DNA from 4 places in the Brevibacterium siliguriense genome. Region 4 is predicted to be linked to each of the others. Evidence: riboswitches for the same ligand, from Rfam matches in the RefSeq annotation. Region 4 holds a riboswitch; each other region holds the start of a gene.
The links. A riboswitch is a leader RNA that binds a small molecule or an ion and turns the genes downstream of it on or off. The one in region 4 is predicted to bind thiamine pyrophosphate.

Region 1 (3,499 bases), 1.8 Mb from region 4:
TCTTGAGAGCCCGGCGGGCGGCGAACCAGCCGTTCATGCCGTGTACGCCCGGGGCAGGCGGGGTCGCCGCCGAGCACAGGAACGCGCCGGGAACGCCGAGGCTGTAGTTGTCCCAGCTGGTGCGCGGACGGGCCATCATCCGGTAGAAGGACACGATGCCGGTGGCGATGTCTCCGCCGATGTAGTTCTGGTTGTGTCCGGCCATCTCGGCGGCGGGGATCGCATTGTGGGCGACGATGCGGTCGCGGAATCCTGGGGCGAATCGTTCGATCTGCCTCGTGATGTATTCGGTCGGGTCGAGAGGGCAGTCGAAGGGCACATGCGCGTACGTCCACAGCGGTCGCAGTCCGTTCACCTCTCGGGAGGGATCGAAGACGGTCGGATCGGAAACGAGGCACACGGGGTCTGCGGGCATGCGCCCATTCATCACCTGCGCCTCGGCGGCGGCCATCTGCGCCCGGGAACCGCCCACGTGGATGGTTCCGGCACGTCCGACATCGGGGTCGGACCAGGGGACTGGGCCGTCGAGGACGAAGTCGACCTTGGCGGCGGCATTGCCGTGCTTGAACCTCCGCAGACTCTTGTCGACGTGCGCGGGCAGCAGGCCGGAGAAGATCTGCGCCGCATTCAGCGCCGAGGTGTCGAGCAGGTAGGCGCGGGCCTTGGGCATGTCCGAGACATGGTCGACACGGGCGTTCGTGGTGACCTTCCCGCCGTGGGCTTCGAGATCGGCGACGAGGTGGTCGATGATCGCCTGCGACCCGCCGATCGGGGAGGGCCAGCCGCCGGCGTGGGCGACCGTGGAGAGCATTGTGGCAGTGGCGGCCGTGCCCATCGCCGGCAGCCCGCCGATCGCGTGCGCGGCGACCCCGGTGAACAGGGCCTGGGTCGATTCGTGGGAGAGCGGAATGTTCCATGCGGGGCTGGCCTGACTGAGCAGGCGCAGCCCGAATTTCACGACGTTCGCAATACCGGGAACATCGCGGAGGGTCTCCGGCACCGAACGTTTGTCGCCGAGGGAGAGCCAGATCGCGTCGTCGACACGGTCGAGCAACGGGGCGAAGAATCGTCGCCATTCGGGTCCTGCCTCGCCGAGGCGGTCGACCGTTTCATCGAGATCGTGGAAGGCCAGCGCGGCCGGTTTCCCGTCGAGGGGTTGAGCGTAGGAGATCTCGGGAGTGGTCAGCTCCATGCCGCGGGCGCGCAGGTCGAAGTCGACGAAGAACGGACTGGCGATGGCCAGCGGATGGACCGCCGAGCAGATGTCATGAGTGATGCCGGGTGCCAGACCGAGGTCGAGGGTGCGGGCACCGCCGCCGGCGGTCGGCTGAGCTTCGAACACCTCGACGGAGAGCCCGGCGCGGGCCAAGGTGACCGCGGCTGCCATGCCGTTGGGGCCGGATCCGACGACGACTGCATCAACACCTGTGCTCATGGAGCCAGTCTAGGTCAGTGGGCTGTGCGGCTGCGGAGTGCGGCTCCGGGCGGCTGGGGGGCGGCTCAGCTGTCGTACACGTGGTCGAAGAAGGCACATTCGAGATCGACGGCATGCTTCCAGCTGCGGGCGAGAGCCTCGGCATCTGAGCCCTGATCGCCGTCTCTTGGGAACACCCGCTCGAGCTCGTCGACGAGGAACTGCACCCAGCCGCGAAAGGCATCGCCGCGGTGGAGGTCGATCCATGCTCGGTGAACCGCTCGCTGCGGTACTTCCTCCCGGGATTCGGCCCAATCGAGGTAGAGCCACTCGGCGACAACGAGGACGATGAGCAGCTGTGGATACGACGCCGAGGCGACGGAGTCGTCCATGAGATCGCGGAAGCCCACTGTCGGTGCGGCGAGTTCAGGTCGGAGGTAATCGGCGGGATCGACGCCCAGCTCGGCGAAGGAGTCGACGAAATACGTGTCCTCGTCGGCGACGAGCATGCCCAGTTGGCGGGCGAATCGAAGCTTTGCGTCGAGCTCATCGGCATAGGCCACGCAGGCGCCGAGCATGGACAGGAACGACTCGAAGAACTGGTAGTCCTGGATGAGATAGTCGCGCATCACCGTGTCGTGGACGGTGCCGGCGAAAAGCTCTCGGACGAACCGGTGGTTGACGGCCCTCACCCATCGCCGCTCCGTCGAACGGAGCAGTTCGGCCACCGCTCCGCCGCTGTCAACGATGATCGAGGAATTGTCGATGGTGCTCAAGTGTCTTCCACTCCCTCCGCCGGTGCTCACCGGATCAGGTTCAAAGGGTCTGCACACGCACTCTCAGCGCCGCCTCTTGCGGCGCTCCCCTGTAGCCTTTCGACACTATCACCGGCGATAGAGAAAGTAGTCAGAGCGGTCGGATCAGATCCGGTGGACCAGGGCTGGCCGCTCCAGGTCGCGATTGTCGAGCACCCACGTGGCTTTCTCACACGGAGACGCCTCGGCGAAGTAGAGACGCTGACCGCCGACATATCGGCGGTTCGACCGATCCTCCGGATCGGCATCGAAGCGTCCGGGAAACCGCTCGTTTCCGCGCGGGACCGAGACCTCGAATGGGACTTCGATCCACACGCTCGCATCCCAGAGATCGACGAGTTCTGGTCGGTGGAGGAAGATCCCCTCGACCAGGAGAACACAGTCGCTCGGCAAGATCCGAGGCTGCGACTCAACCGGCAGGTCCGCATCGACGTCCCATGACGAGGGAATGATCGCCTCGCCTCGGCGGAAGGGTCCGACTACCGACTCGAGGAATGCGTTGTAGTCGTAGGAGCTCCGGTAGAACGTCTCCGGCCCGGTTCCGTCGGCATGACGAACGGCCCGCGGATGATGGAAGCCGTCGATGCCGACCGACGCGACGGGACGAGCAGGAGCCGTCCAAGAATTCCCCGCGTTCTCCTCGGCGAGGTCGACGAGTTCCCGGGCGATCGTCGTCTTCCCGGCTCCGTCTACTCCGTCCAATGCCACCAAGGCACGACCTCCCGGTCGGACGGTACTCAGCTCTGCCAGCAGTTCGATCAGAACTCGGGTCCGGGGCTTCACCACGCTGTCGACCCGGCGGGGGAGACGGACGGCTCGGCCACCTCGGCGAGGGTGTCCGCCACGTACTCCGCGATACGGTCGGCGGCAGACTGACGACCCGCCGTCTGTTCGGCGGACTCGACAGACGGGTTGTAGTTCGTGTTCGTGTTGATGTCGTAGACGACCTGCCGGCCATCGCGAGTCTCGATGAACTCGATGCCGGCGATCTCGATGCCGAGGTCGGCCAGCAGTGTCTCGAGGCGAGAGATCAGCGGGGTGTCGGCAGTGACGTCGTTGCGGCGGGCGAACGGTGGAGCCGCCTCGGCGATGGAATCCGCCTCAGCCCCCGGGATCGTGCAGGCATCGGCCGGGCACAGCTCGAAGGACCCACCGGAGACGTCGACGAGCACCGCATAGTGGAAACGGCCGCCGATGAACTCTGCGCGGGTGATGAACGACTGGGCCGGCTGCACGTACTCCTGGATGAGGGTGATGCCGTCGATCGGCG
Region 2 (3,499 bases), 1.4 Mb from region 4:
GTGAGGTCGAGCAGCGGAGTCGCCACTCCCAGTTCCTCTGCCTTGAGCGACAGATCGCCGAGGATGTGCTCCGTCTCGCTCGGCAGCCCTGCCGTCACATCCCGGTAGAGGGATGAGGTGAAGGCCGAACCGTCCTCGGTGAGCATCTTCAGTGTCATGGCGTGGGAGGCTTCAGACACCGGGTGCCCGGCCGCCGCCGCCACGGCTTCGAGCTCATCGATGATGGCATGCACATTTGACCTGCCGCCGGCCTCCATGATCGCTCCGACCGGGGCGCGGAACAGACAAGTGACGACCCCAGCCGCGGCGATGAAGGTCCATTTCTCCCACAGCCCGTCGATGATTCCGGCGACGGTCTGTAGTTTGAATCCGGGCACGTCGAGGGCCTCGGAGATTCGTGTGGGCACGTCTGCGCCGTGGAGATCGCCGATGGTCATCACGGCCAGGTCGGTGAGCTGAACAACTGCTCCGTCTCTGATGGTGCCGACGATCTTGACGAATCCGCCGAGCACCTGTCCCGGGTATCTGGTCTGCAGCTTCTCGATCTGAGCCATGCCGTTGAGGAATGGGATGATCGTCGTCTGCTCTCCTACGGCCGGTCCGATGTCGTCGATGACCGAGTCGAGCCCGCCCGCTTTGACCGCGACGATGACGAGGTCGAAGGTCCGTGGCGCGGCGGTGAGTTCCTCGGCGGTGATGACATCGACCTGGTTCGTCCGATCAGCATCGGGACTGGTGAAGTGCAGTCCCTCTTCACGGAGCGTCGCCGCCCGAGCCTGCCGGAGCAGGAATGTGACTTTACGTCCGGCTTCCAGCAGATAGGTGCCGAACGCTCCGCCGGTGGCACCCGCCCCGGCGATGAGAATCGACGGGGCGGAGCCTGCTCCGGATTGTCTGCCTGCGCTGTCAGCTGCTTGGGTCATTCCAACTCCTCCTTGAGTTCCCGAGCGGCCGCAGCGGGATCCTCAGCCGAGGTTATCGCACGCACGACGACGGCACGGTTCGCGCCCGCCTGCCGGACCGCATCCAGCCTCTCCCCCGCTGCGATCCCGCCGATGGCGAACCACGGTTTGGTCGTCTCGGCGGAAGCGGCGGTCAGCAGCGCTGTCCCCACGGCAGTCCGACCGGGTTTCGTCGGGGTCTCCCAGACCGGCCCGACGCAGAAATAGTCGGTTTCCAGGTCCGCCTCGGCGGCGAGCGCCTGCTCGAGGGAATGAGTGGAGCGGCCGAGGATGACGTCGGGACCGAGCACAGCCCTGGCCTGTCCGCTGGTGAGATCTCCCTGACCGACGTGGAAGACATCGGCGTCGGTGAGGAGTGCGACGTCGGCGCGGTCGTTGACGGAGAAGAGCTTGCCGTGCCGGGCTGCGATGTCCTTGAGCGCTTCGAGGGCCCCGATCTCCGCCCGGGCCTCGAGGGTCTTGTCGCGCAGCTGGATGATGTCGACTCCCCCTCGGTAGGCGGCATCGAGGAACTCAGGCAGATCGCCTTGAGCGGTCCTGGCATCCGTGCACAGGTAGAGCGAGGCTTCGGCCAATCGGGCCTCTCTCCAGGCTCTCTTCGTCTGCCGTTCGGTGTTGCGCGGTGGCGTCTGAGTGGTCATGGTCATAGAGTAGAGGAGTTCGCGGGAGCCTCCCAACGAGGCTGAGAGGGCGTAGGAGCCGACCGTCAGACCTGATGCGGATCATGCCGCCGGAGGGAGAAGCTGTGAGAGTCATTGTCGTCGGCGCAGGGATCATCGGCCTGTCCACGGCCTGGTATCTGCGCCGCGTCGGTGCCGACGTCACCATCATCGATCCTGCCCCCGCGCTGGGGGCCAGCCATGCCGCTGCCGGGATGATCGCTCCCGCCGCCGAGGTGGTGTGGGGGCAGACTCCCCTGTACCCGCTGATGAGAGCCTCGGCAGAGATGTACCCGGAGTTCGCCGCCGAGGTGGCGAGCGCCGCCGCGGTCGATCTCGGTTCCACGGATACCGAGACTCTGGTGTGCGCTGGTGACCGGGCCGACCTGCAGGCACTGCGAGAACTGCGCGAGGCTCAGTCGCGGTCAGGTTTCGCCACCGAGCTCGTCGCCGGCAGCGCTGCCCGCCGGGTCGAGCCTGCGCTGTCGCCTGCTGTGGCAGGGGCTGTGCATATTCCCGGTGATCATTCGATCGATCCGCGTCGGGTCTGCGCGGCTCTGCTCTCTGTCCTGACCGCAGGCTCAGGGGCCCTCCTCATCCATCAACGGGTGGTCGGGCTGCTCAGGGACGGTGATAGAACCATGGGCGTCGAACTGAGCGATGGTCGTCGGTTGGACGCCGATCAGGTTATCCTCTGCGCCGGCACCGCCAATAACGAAATCGTCGGTGCACCGCAGCTGCCGATCCGGGAGGTCTGGGGCGATGTGCTGCGTCTGCGTGCCACCGCTGAGACGACTCCGCTGCTGACCCGTACTATCCGCGGGCTGGTCAACGGCCGCTCCGTCTACCTTGTACCTCGCCCCGATGGCGAGATCGTGCTTGGTGCCAGTTCTCGGGAAGACGGGCTGTCCGGTACCCCTGCCGGGGCTATCCACCGGCTGCTTGCTGACGGGCAACGGGTGGTACCGGGCATCCTCGACGCGGAGATCTCCGACATCACCACTCGAGCCCGCCCCGGCTCTCCCGACGACTTGCCGATGATCGGGCGCGTCGATTCCGGCTGTGTCGTGAGCACCGGGTATTTCCGGCATGGCATCCTCTTGGCCCCATTCGGCGGCAGGCTCGGCGCCGAACTCACCTTGGGCGCCGTCTCCGACTGGCCCCCTGACGGGGCGCTCGAGTCCGTGTCCCCGCACCGCTTTACCACAGAACACACCAATACCCACTCAAACCGCACCGCTGCCCACTCGATGAGGAGAATTTCATGACCGACCACGTACACTCACCGACCATCGTTCTCAACGGCGAACACCATGAGCTCTTGAGTGCCTCCTCGGCGCTCGACCTCATCGCCGAGGTCACCGGACGGGAACTGAGCCCCGATGGGACTCCGGCCGACGGCGGACGTTTAGGGCTAGCCCTGGCCGTCGACGGTGAAGTCATCCGCCGCGGAGCCTGGTCCGATTTCACACTTGCCGACGGTCACATCGTCGATATCGTCACCGCAGTGCAGGGAGGCTGACATGAGCTGGATGATCGATGATGTGGAGATGTCGTCTCGCCTCGTGATGGGCACGGGTGGGGCAAGCTCCCTGAGCATCCTCGAAGACGCGCTGGTGGCCTCGGGAACCGAGCTGACCACTGTGGCGATGCGGCGCTTCGACGCCGAGTCCCGGGACTCGGTCTTCACCATGCTTCAGCGTTTGGAGATCCGAGTGCTGCCGAATACGGCCGGCTGCTATACGGCCCGGGACGCCGTGCTCACTGCCCGTCTGGCGAGGGAGGCCCTGGAGACGAACTGGGTCAAACTCGAGGTCATCGCCGATGAGGATACCCTGCTGCCGGACCCCATTGAACTCTTTGCCGCCGCCGAGGAAC
Region 3 (3,499 bases), 1.9 Mb from region 4:
CGCCAAACCGGTGAGCCCGAGGCCCTCAAGTAGCTCGTCCACCCGTGCCTGCGACTCGGCGGCAGACCACCCGGCCAGCCGGGGACCGAGCTCGAGTTCAGCCGCCACGCTCGAAGTGAGGAACTGGTGCGCCGGTTCCTGGAAGACCATGCCGATGCGCGCCGCCAACTGCTTCGACGGCCAAGCGAACGGACGGTCCCGTTTGGCACCCTCCCGCAGGGCCGCCTCGGCGAGGACCTGCCCGGAGAATTCGGGCAGCAGGCCCGCCAGGGTCAGGGCCGTGGTCGATTTGCCGGCCCCATTGGCGCCGACGATTCCGAGCGCCTGACCGGTATGCAGACTCAGCTCCAGATCGGTCGCTGCAGGGGTGGTCATGCGCGGTCGAGCAACGCTGAGCCGGTCGGTGCGCAGCAGAACCTCGCCGAGGCGGCCGGATGTCCTGTTGGTTCCGTCGCTTCCGTCTCGGCGCGGGGTAGGGGAGCGCTGCGGCATCCAGATGCCGCAGTCGATGAGCACATCGGTCAGGTCCGGATCGGTGAAGATCTGCCGGGGCGGTCCTTGGACGAGGATTCCGTCACGGCCGAGGACGACGACTCGGTCGACGTGATCGATCCACAGCTCGACCCGGTGTTCGACGACGAGCATGGTCGCCGCCGTCTCGGACTGCACGGTGAGCACGGCATCGCGGACCCCGGCCGCCGAGGCGGGATCGATATTGGCGGTCGGCTCGTCGAGGACGATGACCTCCGGAGCCATCGCATGGATGCCGGCCAGAGCCAGCCGCTGCTTCTGCCCACCTGACAGTGCCGCACTGGGATGCTCCGGCGGCAGATCAAGTCCCAGCGCCCGCAGGGACTCGGGAATCCGGGCCTCGATGACCTCGGCCGGGAGTCCGAGGTTCTCCATCCCGAACGCCACATCATCACCGATTCGGGAGAAGATCACCTGAGAATCGGGATCTTGGAGGACCAGCCCAGTGCTGCCTCGGCGAGGATCCGGTTCCCCATCGCCGACGAGGAGTTCACCGGTGGCCTCACCGGATTCCTCGGGCAGGACTCCGGCGACGGCGTGGAGGAACGTCGATTTGCCGGCCCCGGAGGCACCGAGCAGCAGCACCTTCTCACCGGCGGCGATCTTCAGGTCGAGCGGTCCGACGGCCGGTAAGTCACGGTCGGTGTGCGTCCACGAGTAGCCGGCGGCCGTGATCGGCAGCGCCATCAGCGCAGACGGCCGGAGGCGAAGGAGCTCAGCGCTCCCGTGGCCGCGATCGCCCGGTAGGCGAACCATGCGCCGATTCCGGAGATGACGAGGCCGGAGACGATCGCGCAGACGGCGTAGATCGCTTGGAAGCCGAACTGCCATTCGGCGTTGTACATGATGTTCTCGCTCACGGCCATGAACGCCGCTGCCAGCATCCCCGAGGCCGCGGTGACCCACAGGGTGAAGCGCTTGTAGCCGAAGGCGGCGAAGACGAGTTCGGCACCGAGGCCCTGCAACAGTCCGGAGAGCAGAACGGTCGCTCCGAAGTGGGAGCCGAGGACGGCCTCGACGATGGCGGCGATGAGTTCGCACAGCAGCGCAGCACCGGGTTTGCGGATGATCGCACCGGCCAGCGGTCCGGCCAGCACCCAGAGTCCGGCGATGAGGCCGATCGAGGGCGGGAAGGCTTGGAAGGCGAGTTCGAGCACCTTCCAGCTCAGCGCCAACACCCAGAACACGAGACCGACGGCGATTCCGAGGACGGCGGTGGTGACATAGTCGACGACTCGCCACTGCTTGGATTTCGGCGCCGCGGTGAAGGAGCGTGCGGGGGTGGTGGCGGTGTTCGGTGCGGTGGTATTCGGCATTGTGCCTCCTCATTTCAAGGAGGGGTGAAGAGTCTCGACTTCCTTCGGCAGTGCTAACCGCATCAGGTTCGAGGGTCTGCAGCTTCTTCTGCACTCTCAGCGCCCCTGACGGCGCTCCCCTGTCGTAGCCACCACTGTACAACAGGGGAGCGAAGCGGCGACCCAAGTCAGTCATCGAGGATTCACTTCCCGTTCCCTCGTTCGTTGACGGGCTTCGAACGGCCGGACACTACCGATCAGTAGGAATGAGCGGGTGAACACTCATCGACTTAAACGACCCCTTGGCGCCCTGTCCGCCGCCACCCTGCTCGCCGCACTGGTGGCGGCCCCGGTGCCCGTTCGTGCCGAGCCGGCTCTCGGCGCAGGAGAGCCTGGTTCGACCGCGAGCCAGAGCCCGAATCAGAACCCGAGCCCGCGTCGGAGTCAGGAACCGGGCCAGAGCTCGTCGGAATTGCCCGCCGAGGCGGAAGCGGGAAGCGAGGCGATCACCGACGCCGTCCTGCAGGTCGGTGCCGACTCCACGGCACGCAATCTCTCGTGGATGAGTGAGAGCTCCGGCGGGGGAGAAGTGCGATGGGCACCGGTGAGCGTGCTCGAGGACGGCAATCTCCCCGCCGACGCGGCAACAGCAGAGACCACTGACTCCGGACTCGCCACCGACCTCAAACGTCACTTCAACCATGCGAGCATGACCGGCCTCAAGCCGGGCACCGAATACGCCTACCAGGTCGGCAGCGAGAAGGACGGGTTCACCGAGGTGCAGCAGTTCACCACGGGAGCTGCCGGAGGAGACGAAGAATTCCTCGTCTTCGGCGACCCGCAGGTCGGCGCCGGTGGCGGAGACCCCGACGATGCCGCCGGTTGGGACAGGACCCTGAGTTCGGCAGCGGCCATCGCCGACAATCCGAGCTTCTTCTACTCGCTGGGCGACCAGGTCAACTCCGCAGGCAACCAGGAGCAGTACGCCCAGTACCTGGCACCGGATGAGACCCGGACGATCCCGCAGGCGACGACGATTGGCAACCACGATGTGTCGTCGAAAGCATACGAGCAGCACTTCAACCGACCCAATGTCAGCCAGGATCACGGCGGCGGTGGCGTCATCACCTCTGGCGGCGACTACTGGTTCATCGAGGACGGAGTCCTGTTCCTCAACATCAACTCGAACAGTTCGGATATGGACGCCCATGCTGAGTTCATCGACGAGGTCGTCGCCGAACAGGGAGACCAGGCGCGCTGGACGGTGCTCGGATTCCACCACTCGATCTATTCGACAGCGACCCATTGGAATGACTTCGATGTGAAGCGCCTGCGGAAGGCGATCCCGCCGGTCGCCGCCCGCAACGACATCGATCTCGTCGTCTCCGGTCATGATCACATATATAACCGCACCTTCCTCATGGATGGCGAAGGCAAACCCGTCGAGGGCTCCGAAGCGGGAGCCGAGGAAGAGAAGGAAGACGGACAGACGCTCTACCTCACACTGACCTCGTCGTCAGGGTCGAAGTTCTATGACTACGTTCCCGGCCTCGATTGGGAAGGCAAGAGCGTCCACAACGACGTTCCCGCGTTCACCCGGGTCCAGGTCAGCGACGAGGCGCTGCGGGCGACGACCTATGAGGTGCCGACAGGCAGCGCAACGGCCGACGGTG
Region 4 (3,499 bases):
TGCGCAGAGGGCCGGAGTGGCCACCGTGTTCCAGGATCTGGCACTGTGCGAGAACCTCGACGTCGTGGCCAACCTGTTCCTCGGGCATGAGAAGACTCGCGGCGGGGTGCTCGACGAAGTCTCGATGGAAGCCAAATCATGGGAGCTGCTGCGGAGTCTGTCGGCGAAGATCCCGAGCGTGCGCGTACCGATCGCGGCCCTGTCCGGCGGCCAACGTCAGACCGTCGCCATCGCCCGGTCCCTCCTCGGCGAACCGTCCTTGGTCATGCTCGATGAGCCGACGGCCGCCCTCGGTGTCGCCCAGACGGCCGAGGTGCTCAACCTCATCGAACGGCTGAAGGAACGGGATCTCGGCGTGCTGCTCGTCAGCCACAATATGGCCGATGTGCAGGCCGTGTGCGACCGGGTGCACGTGCTGCGCCTGGGCAAGGACGCCGGTGACTTCCCCGGAGACGAACGAACCGATGTGCTGGTCGCCGCGATCACCGGAGCCAGCGACAATGTCGTGACCAAACGCGCCGCACGGAGGGGTGAGCGCCGATGACCCGCAATTCCTTCATCACCGATGAGCGGATCTCGTCCGAAGGCATCGTGGGGACGTTCGTCCGACGGGTCAAAGAGGGGCAGCTGGGCTCGTTCCCCGTCATCCTCGCCCTCGTCGTCATCGTCATCGTCTTCCAATCGGCCGACTCGAACTTCATCTCACCGGCCAACCTCGTCAACCTCTCCACCCAGGTCGCGTTCCTTGCGATCCTCGCACTGGGCATCAACCTCATCCTGCTCCTCGGTGAGATCGACCTGTCCTTGGCGCAGTTGGGTGGTCTGGCCGCCTCGTTGCTCGGTGTCCTGGTGGTGCGGCAAGGTGTGCCACCGGTGATGGCTCTGATCATCATGCTGCTGCTCGGGCTGATCGTCGGCGCGATCCAAGGTTGGTTCTTCGCAGTCGTCGGCATTCCCGCCTTCGTCGTCACCCTAGCCGGTCTGCTTGCCTTCACCGGTCTGACGCTGACGACCCTGGGCACGCAGAAGAACCTGTCGATGTCGGACACTTTCGCCTTCGACTTCGCGAGCTTCTACTTCCCAGCGATCTGGGCCTATATCTTCGGAGCGATCGCGATCATCGGCTTCGGCGGCGGAATCATCTATTCGAAGATGCGCCGCCACCGCGAGGGTCTCAACGCTCCGAGCTGGACCTCCGTGATCGTGCGCATCGTGCTGCTGGCCGCGATCGTGTTCGGCTTCCTCATCCTCGTCAACCAGGACTTCGGTCTGGCGATGCCGTTCTTCCTCATGATCGTCATCGCGATCATCATCGACCTCGTCCTGCGCAAGACCCGCTACGGCCGTTCGATCTACGCCGTCGGCGGCAAGGTCGAAGCCGCTCGGCGTGCCGGTATCCGCGTCACGTGGGTGCGCATCAGCGTGTTCATGGCCGCCGGTGTGCTGGCCGCGCTGTTCGGATTCATCAAGACCGGCGTGACGACGAATGCGGGATCGACGCTGGTGAGCACGCAGGATCTGCTCAACGCGATCGCCGCAGCCGTCATCGGCGGCACCTCGCTCTTCGGCGGTCGCGGTACCGCTTGGGCTGCTGTGCTCGGTGCTCTGGTCGTCGGCGCGATCAACAACGGTCTCTACCTCATCGGCTTCAACTCCGATGCGCAGCAGATCATCACCGCACTCGTCCTGCTCACCGCCGTCGTCATCGATGCGCTCAGCCGCCGCGGCCAGAGGTACGTCGGGCGGGGGTAGCGGTGACTCTTCGCTCAGCGGACCCCGTCGCGGTGAAACCACCGTGAACCGGAGGTGGTTTCACCGCGACGGGGTCCGCTCGGCGGTTCTGCAGGTTGGAGGAGTCGCCCGTGTCCGGGCGGGCTGATACAGTCGGAGCCATTGACATGGGGTGCCTCATGAGGATCCGCCCAGGCGGAGATCGGCGAGGCTGAGAGAACACCCATCGAACCTGATCTGGGCCATACTAGCGAAGGGATCGTCATGGTTGACTTCGACCTGCGTTCTGCGAATGCGCGACTGCGCGCCAGCAATCCACTCATCCAATGCATCACGAACACCGTCGTGCAGCAGTTCAGCGCGAATGTGCTCCTGGCCATCGGCGCCTCCCCGGCGATGCTCGACCATGAAGCCGACGCCGGACAGTTCGCCGGCATCGCCAGCGGAGTCCTCGTCAACTTCGGAACCGCCTCGAACCACCAGCTGCTCGCCGCCGACGCCGCCATCGACGTCGCGTATGCCGCCGGCAAACCCTGGGTCCTCGACCCCGTGAGCATCGGCGCCGTCGACTTCCGCACCTCCCGCATCCGCCGCGCCGCAGCCGATCACCCCACCGCAGTCCGCGGCAACGCCTCCGAGGTCGCCGCGCTCGCCGGAGTCGGACTCGGCGGACGCGGAGTCGACTCCACCGATGATGTCGATGCCGTCCTTCCCGCCGCAGCAAAGCTGGCACGAGAAACCGGCGCCATCGTTGCCGTGTCCGGACCCACCGACGCCGTCGTCGCCCACATCGACGGGACCGACCACGTCGCCCGCATCTCAGGCGGCCACGAGTTCATGCCGCTGGTCATCGGGACCGGCTGCTCACTCGGCGCCGTCACCGTCGCCTACCTGGCCTCCGTCCGCGCGGGCCTCGCCGACCCCGCAGCCGATGCCTCAACCGTCAACGCCACTGAACAGTCCGCGAACGGTGGAGCCGCCTCGGCGAGGTTCGAGGCCGTCGTCGCAGCCCACGCCCACTTCGCTGTCGCGGGGGAACTCGCGGCCGACGGCGCGAAGGGACCGGGCAGCTACTCGGTGAACTTCCTCGACGCACTCCACACCGTCGACGGCGACCGACTCGCACGGGCCGCGATCAGCCTCGACACCCTTCCTCTCGGCGAAGGCGTCCAGGCATGACCGCCGGATCCGCGCACATCGCTGACAACCCGGCTGACGACGGCGCGACCGTGAACGACCGAGACGGCGCGACCGACCGCTTCGCCGGAATCGACACGCGCCTCTACCTCGTCACCGACTCCGCCCAATGCGAAGCAGCCGGGCGCAGCGTCGCCGAGACTGCGCAGGCCGCCGTCGCCGGGGGAGTGGGCATCGTCCAGGTCCGCGACAAGGACATCGACGACGGTGACTTCTACTCGCTCACCCGCCAAGTCATCGCCGCCGTCGACGCCGCCACCCGCGGCACCGACCGCACGGTCCCCGTCGTCCTCAACGACCGCGTCGAGGTGGCCCGCCGCCTCATCGACGAAGGCGAGAACGTGCACATCCACGTCGGCCAGACCGACGCCACCGTCGCCGAGGTGCGTGCCGCCCTGGGTGCGGCACCGCTCATCGGGCTCTCAGCCGCGAACAGCGACGAATTCGCCGCCGCCCGTGACTCCGGAGTCGTCGACGTCGTCGGCATCGGGCCCGTCTATGACACCTCCACGAAAGCCGACGCACCCGACGGAATCGGACCGGACCGCCTCGGCGAGTTGGTCGAAGAAGC

Region 1: it holds a riboswitch for thiamine pyrophosphate, as region 4 does, so the genes downstream of both, BLU88_RS17015 (TenA family protein) here and BLU88_RS06820 (hydroxyethylthiazole kinase) in region 4, are expected to answer to the same signal.
Region 2: it holds a riboswitch for thiamine pyrophosphate, as region 4 does, so the genes downstream of both, thiO (glycine oxidase ThiO) here and BLU88_RS06820 (hydroxyethylthiazole kinase) in region 4, are expected to answer to the same signal.
Region 3: it holds a riboswitch for thiamine pyrophosphate, as region 4 does, so the genes downstream of both, BLU88_RS15575 (ECF transporter S component) here and BLU88_RS06820 (hydroxyethylthiazole kinase) in region 4, are expected to answer to the same signal.

Annotation. Positions count from the first base shown of each region.
Region 1 covers NZ_LT629766.1:3,782,923-3,786,421, reverse strand. Annotated here, with positions in the region: gene BLU88_RS17020 (phytoene desaturase family protein) at 1-1,435, opposite strand, end outside; gene BLU88_RS17015 (TenA family protein) at 1,501-2,190, opposite strand; TPP riboswitch at 2,185-2,291, opposite strand; gene BLU88_RS17010 (nucleoside/nucleotide kinase family protein) at 2,335-2,937, opposite strand; gene BLU88_RS17005 (ATP-grasp domain-containing protein) at 3,009-3,499, opposite strand, start outside.
Region 2 covers NZ_LT629766.1:2,963,297-2,966,795, forward strand. Annotated here, with positions in the region: gene BLU88_RS13230 (DedA family protein) at 1-4, shown strand, start outside; gene BLU88_RS13235 (ketopantoate reductase family protein) at 1-923, opposite strand, end outside; gene thiE (thiamine phosphate synthase) at 920-1,603, opposite strand; TPP riboswitch at 1,615-1,718, shown strand; gene thiO (glycine oxidase ThiO) at 1,708-2,889, shown strand; gene thiS (sulfur carrier protein ThiS) at 2,886-3,143, shown strand; gene BLU88_RS13255 (thiazole synthase) at 3,145-3,499, shown strand, end outside.
Region 3 covers NZ_LT629766.1:3,462,940-3,466,438, reverse strand. Annotated here, with positions in the region: gene BLU88_RS15580 (ABC transporter ATP-binding protein) at 1-1,218, opposite strand, end outside; gene BLU88_RS15575 (ECF transporter S component) at 1,218-1,847, opposite strand; TPP riboswitch at 1,870-1,978, opposite strand; gene BLU88_RS15570 (FN3 domain-containing metallophosphoesterase family protein) at 2,101-3,499, shown strand, end outside.
Region 4 covers NZ_LT629766.1:1,563,175-1,566,673, forward strand. Annotated here, with positions in the region: gene BLU88_RS06810 (ATP-binding cassette domain-containing protein) at 1-544, shown strand, start outside; gene BLU88_RS06815 (sugar ABC transporter permease) at 541-1,752, shown strand; TPP riboswitch at 1,890-2,008, shown strand; gene BLU88_RS06820 (hydroxyethylthiazole kinase) at 1,996-2,910, shown strand; gene thiE (thiamine phosphate synthase) at 2,907-3,499, shown strand, end outside.